One region of the Nonomuraea bangladeshensis genome, then DNA from elsewhere that is predicted to be linked to it. Evidence: riboswitches for the same ligand, from Rfam matches in the RefSeq annotation. Region 1 holds a riboswitch; the other holds the start of a gene.
What was found. Region 1 has a riboswitch for cyclic di-AMP ahead of ABD292_RS08230 (C40 family peptidase). Riboswitches for the same ligand answer to the same signal wherever they lie in the genome.
Positions count from the first base shown of each region.

Region 2: linked by a shared signal. The riboswitch ahead of ABD292_RS35345 (CHAP domain-containing protein) and the one ahead of ABD292_RS08230 (C40 family peptidase) in region 1 are both predicted to bind cyclic di-AMP.

Region 1 covers NZ_BAAAMV010000003.1:11,599-15,978, reverse strand. The annotation lists gene ABD292_RS08240 (branched-chain amino acid aminotransferase) at 1-820, opposite strand, end outside; gene ABD292_RS08235 (3-isopropylmalate dehydrogenase) at 1,044-2,090, opposite strand; cyclic di-AMP (ydaO/yuaA leader) riboswitch at 2,203-2,344, shown strand; gene ABD292_RS08230 (C40 family peptidase) at 2,369-2,968, shown strand; gene serA (phosphoglycerate dehydrogenase) at 3,383-4,380, opposite strand, start outside.
Region 2 covers NZ_BAAAMV010000011.1:47,533-51,912, reverse strand. The annotation lists gene ABD292_RS35360 (VOC family protein) at 1-18, opposite strand, end outside; gene ABD292_RS35355 (class II aldolase/adducin family protein) at 15-698, opposite strand; gene ABD292_RS35350 (PadR family transcriptional regulator) at 806-1,387, shown strand; gene ABD292_RS35345 (CHAP domain-containing protein) at 1,461-2,174, opposite strand; cyclic di-AMP (ydaO/yuaA leader) riboswitch at 2,187-2,322, opposite strand; gene ABD292_RS35340 (Gfo/Idh/MocA family protein) at 2,445-3,398, opposite strand; gene ABD292_RS35335 (aldo/keto reductase) at 3,419-4,240, opposite strand; gene ABD292_RS35330 (hypothetical protein) at 4,355-4,380, shown strand, end outside.

The DNA.
Region 1 (4,380 bases):
GGATCGACTCGCGGGTGATGCCGGGGAGCAGGGTGCCGGTCAGCGCGGGCGTGACGAGCTTGTTGCCGAAGACGAAGAACAGGTTCATCCCGCCCATCTCCTCGACGTACTCGTGGGACTGGGCGTCCAGCCACACGACCTGGTCGCAGCCGTTCTCGACGGCCTGGCGCTGGGCGACGAAGGCGGCGGCGTAGTTGCCGCCGCACTTGGCGAAGCCGGTGCCGCCGGGGGCGGCCCGGGTGTACTCGGTGGACAGCCACACCGAGACGGGCTTGACGCCGCCGCTGAAGTACGACGCCGCCGGCGAGGCGATGACCATGTACGAGTAGGTCCTGGACGGGTAGTTGACCCCGAGCCCCGCCTGCGTGGCGATCATGAAGGGCCGCAGGTAGAGGCTGTGCCCCTCGGTGGTCGGCACCCACTCCTCGTCGGTGCGGACGAGGAGTTCGAGCGACTCGACGAACGTCTCCTCGGGCAGCTCGGGCATGGCCATGCGGGCGGCCGAGCGGTTGAAGCGGGCGGCGTTGGCGTACGGGCGGAACATCACGATGGAGCCGTTGGCCTGCCGGTACGCCTTCAGGCCCTCGAACAGCTCCTGCGCGTAGTGGAAGACCGCGGTGGCCGGGTCGAGCGAGAGCGGCCCGTACGGCGCCAGCCGGGCGTCGTGCCAGCCGCGCCCCTCGGTGTAGTCGATGATGATCATGTGGTCGGTGAAGGACTGCCCGAATCCGGGGTTCGTCAGTACCTGCTCCCGCTCGGCCGCGGTGCGAGCGTGGTCGGATAGCTGCACGTCGAAGCTGAGCTTCTGAGCGATGGTCATGACGATGGTCCTTCTCTCTGCGATTTCGCGAAAATCTACCGAATCCTGAGGGTCCGTGGACCCGCTACAGCGCGGCAGTGCTGCCCGAAGGCAGCTAGTACTTCCTATTGTCTCGCCATATGGGATGACAAGCTGCCGTTGGGCGATTCGGCCACTTCGGACAGCAAAAAGCGCCTGGCGATCCGGGTGCGGACCGCCAGGCGCGTGGGGAGGCTAGGCGGCCCTAGCCGGATACTCGCGCGGTGATGTCGTCGCCGATCTGCGAGGTGGTGCGGCCGGTCCAGCCGGTCAGCCGCTCGACGATGTCGTCGGCGACCGCCTGCTCGACCTTGGCCGCCTCGGCGCTCAGGCCGAGGTGGTCGAGGAGCATGGCGACCGACAGGATGGTGGCGGTCGGGTCGGCCTTGCCCTGGCCCGCGATGTCGGGGGCGCTGCCGTGCACCGGCTCGAACATGCTGGGCGCCGTGCGCTCGGGGTTGATGTTGCCGCTCGCGGCCAGGCCGATGCCGCCCGCGATGGCCGCGCCGAGGTCGGTGATGATGTCGCCGAACAGGTTGTCGGTGACGACGACGTCGAAGCGCCCCGGCTGGGTCACGAAGAACATCGACGCCGCGTCGATGTGGCAGTAGTCGGTGCTGACCTCGGGGTATTCCTCGGCCACCCGGTTGACCGTGCGCTGCCACAGGTCGCCGGCGTAGGTGAGGACGTTGGTCTTGTGGACCAGCGTCAGCTTCTTGCGCGGGCGGCTCTGGGCCTTGTCGAAGGCGTAGCGGACGACGCGCTCGACGCCGTGGGCGGTGTTGAGCGACTCCTGGGTGGCGATCTCGTGCGGCGTGCCGCGCCGCATGGCGCCGCCGGTGCCCGCGTAGAGGCCCTCGGTGCCCTCGCGGACCACGATCATGTCGATGTCCTCGGCCGTGGTGTCGGCCAGCGGGGTCTCGACGCCGGGGAAGAGCTTGACCGGGCGCAGGTTGACGTAGTGGTCGAACTCGAAGCGCAGCCGCAGCAGCAGGTCGCGCTCCAGGATGCCCGGCGGCACGCTGGGGTCGCCCACCGCACCGAGCAGGATCGCGTCGTAGCCGCGCAGCTCCTGCAGCACCGAGTCGGGCAGCGTCTCGCCGGTGCGGTGGTATCGCGCCGCGCCCAGGTCGTAGTGCGTGGGCTCGATCTTCGTGCCGACGGCTTCGAGGACCTTGAGCCCTTCGGTGACGACCTCGGTGCCGATGCCATCGCCGGGGATGACGGCCAAGCGGATGTTACGCGACTCCATGCCGGTACCTTACCGGCTCGTCTCGCCTGACGAACACTCGGTCTCATTTTTCGGACTGTTCCAGAAAAGTCCGATTTGTGAAGGTTTGCGATCTTTTGACTGATTCGTTAGCGTCCGTGCCCTGCCTAATCCACGCGGCGGTTCGCGTGGAGCCGGGGACCCACTCTCCCCCAGGGGCGAATCGGCATGCGCCGTAGGGCTGCTTCCAAGCCCGAGCCCGTCAGCTAACCCGGTCGGCCGTATGGAAGGACAGTCCCCTGTCTCGCATCGCCATTCTCGTGGCGGCGGGCGCGACCGGCCTCGCCGTGCTCGCCTCCCCCGCCCAGGCATCCACCCCCGACGAGAACAACCCCGGCCGCGCGCCCAAGGCCGAAACCCTCGACCAGCGCGCACTCACCACCACGCTCACCGGTCCGGAACTCAAGAAGATCCGGGATCGGCAGAGCAGGCCCGCCTGGAAGATCGCACTGAACTTCGCCCTGAAAAAACAGGGCATCCCGTACCTATGGGGCGGGACCGGCAGGGGCGGTTACGACTGCTCGGGCCTCATGCTCCGGGCGTACCAGAAGGCGGGGATCCAGCTGCCCCGCGTCGCCGCCGACCAGTACGCGGCATTCGACAAGAAGGTCTCCTGGAACCACCTCAAGCCCGGCGACCTGGTCTTCTTCAGCAACCTCGGCCACGTCGGGATGATCTCCCGGCCCGGCTACATGGTGCACGCGCCCCGCACCGGCGACGTCATCAAGGAGGAGAAGCTGTCGAGCTGGCGCAGAAGCGTCTTCGTCGGCGGCGTCCGGCCCGACCGCAAGGGCGTGCGGGAGTGGGCGGAGCGGCAGGAGGAGCCGGCACCGCCCATGCCCGTCGCGTCGGTGCTCTGACCGACGTCCCTGATGTGCGAGCCGGGGCCCTACCGGCCGGACTCCTGCGGGGCGCCGCCGTTGTCGCGGCGGTCCAGCGCGGTCTGCAGGGCCTCGGCGGCCTCGTCCTTGTGGTCTTCCGCACGGTTCCAGGCGTACATCTCGTACATGATCGTCAACTCGTTTCGCGAGGAGGCGTTACTGACGGGAGGGACTTACCGGCCGACGCGACGCCGTTCACCGCGGCGAGTCGCCGACCTGCCCTAACAGGCCTCGCCGCGGCAGGTAATGAGTACGAGCACCTGGCGCATGTGCTTCCACGTTAACCGAGGAATCTCGTTGGATGTCCTAGCATCCCGCATGCTGAGACAGCTGAGACGACGAAAAGGCCGCCGCCCGATCCGGGCGGCGGCCTTTCGCGCGAGGCGGGGAGTGTCAGTCCTCCAGGTCCACAGAACGGCCGCTCTCGGCGCCGATCTCGGCCACGATCTGGTCGACGATGTCGGCCGGGATCGCCGAGTCGACGGTCAGCGCGATGAGCGCCTTGCCGCCCTTGACGTCGCGGGCCACCTGCATGGAGGCGATGTTGACGCCGTGCTCGCCGAGCAGGCGGCCGACCACGCCGACGATGCCGGGACGGTCGGCGTAGGTGAAGAACGCGAGGTGCGCCGTCGGCTCGATCTCCATCTCGTAGCCGTTGACCTCGACGATCTTGGTGATCTGGCGGGGACCGGACAGCGTGCCCGACACCGAGACCTGGCGGCCGTCGGCCAGCACGCCACGGACGGTCACCACGTTGCGCCAGTCGGGGCTCTCGGAGCTGGTGATCAGCTCGACGGCGACGCCGCGGTCCTTGGCCAGCAGCGGCGCGTTGACGTAGGTGACCTGCTCCTCGATGACGTCGGCGAAGACGCCCTTGAGCGCGGCCAGCTCGATGACCCGCACGTCCTGGGAGGCGATCTCGCCGCGCACCTCGACGTCGAGCTTGGTGGCGACCTCGCCGGCCAGCGCGGTGAACACCCGGCCCAGCTTCTCGGCCAGCGGCAGGCCCGGCTTGACGTCCTCGGCCACGGCGCCGCCCTGGACGTTGACCGCGTCCGGCACGAACTCGCCCGCGAGCGCCAGCTTCACGCTCCGCGCGACCTGGGTGCCGGCCTTCTCCTGGGCCTCGTGGGTGGAGGCGCCGAGGTGCGGCGTGACGACGACCTGGTCGAGCTCGAACAGCGGGCTGTCGGTGCAGGGCTCCTTGGCGAAGACGTCGAGGCCGGCGCCCGCGACGCGGCCCTCCTTGATCGCGGAGTAGAGCGCGGCCTCGTCCACGATGCCGCCGCGGGCGACGTTGACGATGCGCACGCTCGGCTTGACCTTGTGCAGCGCCTCGTCGCCGATGAGCCCGAGGGTCTCCTTGGTCTTCGGCAGGTGCACGGTGATGA
Region 2 (4,380 bases), on a different contig from region 1:
GTCCGTCAATTCGATCATGACGACTCCCGGAGGTGGGACCAGATGCGGGCGAGGAGTTCGGGCGCGGCGGACCGCCACGCCCGCTGTTCGGCGGGGGTGAGGGGGACGGGGGTTCCGGCCGCGGCGGCGGTGGCGTTCATGCGGGCGCTGGCCTCCAGCACCCACATAAGGGCGACGGCCTCGCCGGCGCTCGCGCCGGCGGTGACCGCGCCGTTGCCCCGCATGACCAGGGCGGGGGAGTCGCCGAGCCGGTCGGCGAGCGCCCGGCCGCGGGCCCGGTCGCGGACGAGCACGGCGTCGTCGAGCACGGGCACCTCGGGCCCGAGGAAGGCGCCCTGCCCGTGGAGTGGCCGGATGGGCACCCCGGCGGCGGCGAGCGCGGTGGCGGCAGGCGGCTGTGCCCGGCAGATCGCGCCGGTGCCGGGGCGGGCGCGGGCGATCTCGACGTGGATCCACGCCTCGCGCGGCGCTCCGCCGGGCAGTTCGGCGGCGTCGAGGGGGAGCTCGGCGTACGGGGACGCGGCCGTGAGGGTGCCGAGGGGCACGGGTGGAGTCATGAGCAGCCGGTCGGCGCCGGTCCGGACCGAGACGTGCCCGAACGCGGTCACCAGCCCCGCCGCCGCCAGCGCCCGCCCGGCCAGGGCCAGCTCGGTCCGTAAGTGCTCTTCCGGTAAGGGTCCGGCTTCAGCCGTGCGCACCGCCGCCCGCCTCCTCGCGAGATCGTTCCCGAAGACAGGGAGGACAATACATGTATCTCCATACCTGTTCTAGAGGAACGGATCATGCTCTCCCTATGCTGGAGGGCATGTCGCTTCAGCACGCGCTGCTCGGCGTCCTGGAGGCGCGCCCCATGAACGGGTACGAGCTGACCCGCTTCTTCGAGGCCGCCCCGCGCTGGGTGTGGTCGGCGCCGCAGAGCCAGATCTATCCCACGCTGCGCCAGATGGAGCAGGCCGGCCTCATCGAGGGCCAGAAGGAGATCCGGGGCACCAGGCTGAGCAGGACCGTCTACTCCATCACCGGACGCGGCCTGGCGGAGCTGCGCGCCTGGCTCGGCACCTCCCACACCCCGCCGCCGGCGCGGGACGCTTTCTTCCTGCAGGCGCTGTTCTTCGACATGATCGAGCCGGACCGGGCCGCATCGGTGCTCAAGGCGTTCATCGCCGAGCAGGAGCAGCTCGCCGCCGAGTGGCGGGCGCACAGGGAGGCGCTGCTGGCCAAGGACACGCCCCTGCTCAAGGAGCGGCTGAAGAACCGCCCGGCGGCCGAGCACGACCGCATCGCCGCGCTGAAGGCGCACGTCTTCGCGGGGCAGATCGCGGTCGCGACGGCCCGCGCCGAGTGGGCCCGCGAGAGCCTGCGGCTGCTGGAGGAGCCCACGCCCTGACGCGGGCGGGGCCGCACACGCGACGAGCGCGCGTCCCCGGGCGATGGGGCCGCGCGCTCGTACGTGGGTGAGGTCAGGAGGCGTACTCGGGGTAGCCGTAGCCGACGACCTGCCACTTCGGCCGGACGCGCTCCTCCACCTTGCCGTTGCCGGTGTTGCCCTCGATGGTGGAGATGGTGCCGTCCTGGTTGTCCTTCTCGACGAACCCGACGTGGTTGATGGCGTCGAGGTCCTTGCTGCCGCTCCAGGAGAAGAAGACCACCGCGCCGGGCTTGGCGACGGTGCCGAAGCGGTCGTTGTTCTTGAACCACCTGGCGTGGGCGACGGTCCAGGCGTCCCAGCCGATCTGCGGGCGGGCGCCGGTCTTCTCGCCGACCCAGGAGACGAACATCGCGCACCAGGGGGCGTTGAGGTAGCCGGCGGGGGTGCCGCCGTCGCGGGCGATGGTCTCGGCGGCCCGCTTCGAGTCGGCGTACCAGCGCTGGTACGGGGTGCCGCCGCCGGCGGCGTTCTCGCTGGTGCCCACCTGGGAGCGGGCCATGGACAGCACCTGGTCGGCGGTGACCTGGATCTTGTTCTCGTCGGCGCGGGAGCGCTGGGCGGCGTGGTCGACCGGGTTCTTGGTGCTCTTGACAGTGCTCTTGACGGTGCTGCTGTGCTGTCCTGCGGCCGAGGCGGTCTCGGCGTTCGCGGCCTGCGGGCCGAGCGCGGCGGCGGCCACGGCCGTGCCGAGGACGGCGTAAGCGATCTTCATCTTTCGGGCAGCGGTGAAGCCGTGCTTGGCCATCGAGGGGGTTACTCCTTGCTTCCATGCCGCTTACCGGGTTAGCTGACGGGTTCGGACGTGGAAGCTGCCCTACGGCACGTGGTGCCGATTCACCCCAAAGGACGTGGGTCCCCGGTTCCGCGCGTGGCGGATTCAGCGGTCACAGGACGATCCTGTGATGTTCTTTCACTTGCGATGGTCAGACATACTCCGACAAAACGGACGTATGCCCTGAGACGCCCCATAAGGTAATACACATGGCAAGGAGATGACAAATCCCTAAAGGGCTGGTCAGGACAGTTGTTGCCGGGCGTCGGCCAGCAGCCCCATCATGGCAAGGGATTCGTCAAGCGGCATGATCGCCGATTCGGTCCGTCCCTCGGCCACCGCGGCACGCACCTCGCGCACCTCACCCGCGTAGCCGTTGTCGGCCGGATCGAGCAGATGCTCCTCGGGCTCCATGCCGGGCGCGGACAGCACGATCCGCTCCGGCGCCCAGAACGCCGCCGGGATGTCCGCCCGCATGCCCGTGCCGACCACGTGGGCGGAGTTGGGGTAGTGCGCGAGCAACGAGGTCGCCACCACGGCGTGCCGCCCCCCGGAGTACGTCAGCAGCCCCGCCGCCTCGGCGTCCACGCCGTTGGGCGCGAGCGCCCCGGTGACGCGCAGGCTCTCGGGCATGCCGAGCAGCAGCTGCGCCAGCCCGAACGGGTAGATGCCGAGGTCGAGCAGCGCGCCGCCGCCCAGCTCGGGAGCCCACAGCCGGTGCGCCTCGTCATAGGGATGGGCGAAGCCGAAGGACGCCTGCACCGAGCGGATCTCCCCGAAGCGCTCGTCGGTGGCGATCATGCGGATCAGCGGGTTGAACCGCATCCACATGGCCTCCATGAGGAAGACGCCCGCCTCGCGCGCCAGGCGCACCATCGTCTCGGCGTCGGCCACGCTGGCCGCGAGCGGCTTCTCGCACAGCACGGCCTTGCCGTTCGCGATGGCGGCCGCGGCCACCGGGAGGTGCTGGGCGTGGGGCGTGGCGACGTAGATCGCGTCCACGGCCGGGTCGGCGCACAGCTGCTCGTAGGAGCCGTACGCCGACTCCGCGCCGAGCGTCGCGGCCAGCGCCCGCGCCCGGCCGAGGTCGCGGGAGCCGACGGCGGCCACCCGCATGCCCGGCTCGGCCGCGATGGCCGTCCCCACGGTCTGGGCGATGCCGCCGGTCGCCGCTATGCCCCACGCAAAATCTCGCACAAGGCGAGATCGTAGAGGGTTCAGGTGGCGTTGAAGGTGTCGGGGTCGGGCCCGAGGCGCTTGCCCTGGTTGAGGGCTCCGATGGCGGCCATGTCCTCGGTGTCGAGGATGAAGCCGAACACGTCGATGTTCTCCTTGATGCGCGCCGGGGTGACCGACTTCGGGATCACCACGTTGCCGAGCTGCAGGTGCCAGCGGAGCACGATCTGGGCGGGCGTCCTGCCGTACTTGCCCGACAGCACCGCGAGCGCCGGATCGTCCAGCAGGCCCCTGCCCTGGCCGAGCGGGCTCCACGCCTCGGTGAGGATGCCGTTGGCCTCGTGGAACTCGCGCATCTCGCGCTGCTGCAGGTAGGGATGGAGCTCGATCTGGTTGATCGACGGCGTGATGCCCGTCTCCTCCATCAGCCGGGTGAGCGTGGGGACGGTGAAGTTGGACACCCCGATCGCCCTGGCCCGGCCGTCCCGGTAGATCTTCTCCAGGGCCTTCCACGCCTGGACGTACTTGTCCTGCCGCGGCACCGGCCAATGGATGAGGAAGAGGTCGACGTAATCGAGGCCCAGCCGGGCCAGGCTCTCGTCGAAGGCCTGCTCGGCGCGGCCGTGGTCGCCGTTCCACAGCTTGGTCGTGATGAACACCTTCTCGCGCGGCAGCCCGCAGGCGCGCACGGCCTGGCCCACGCCCTCCTCGTTGCCGTAGGCGGCGGCCGTGTCGATGTGCCGGTAGCCGGCCTCCAGCGCGGTGCGCACGGCCTGCTCGGCCTCGTCGCCGGGGACCTGCCAGACGCCGAACCCCAGCTGCGGGATCTGCACGCCGTCGGTGTTGAGCATGAGCGAGTTCATAGTGTCCATTGTTCACGTCGCGTTCCTGGCGGCTTAAGGCGGCAGGGGTAACTTAACGGCGTCATGGACGGGCCATCACCCTGCTGGGAGGCCCATCGGCCGGGAGGGGCAGGAGTGGTCGGACAGGCGTCGGCCTGGGT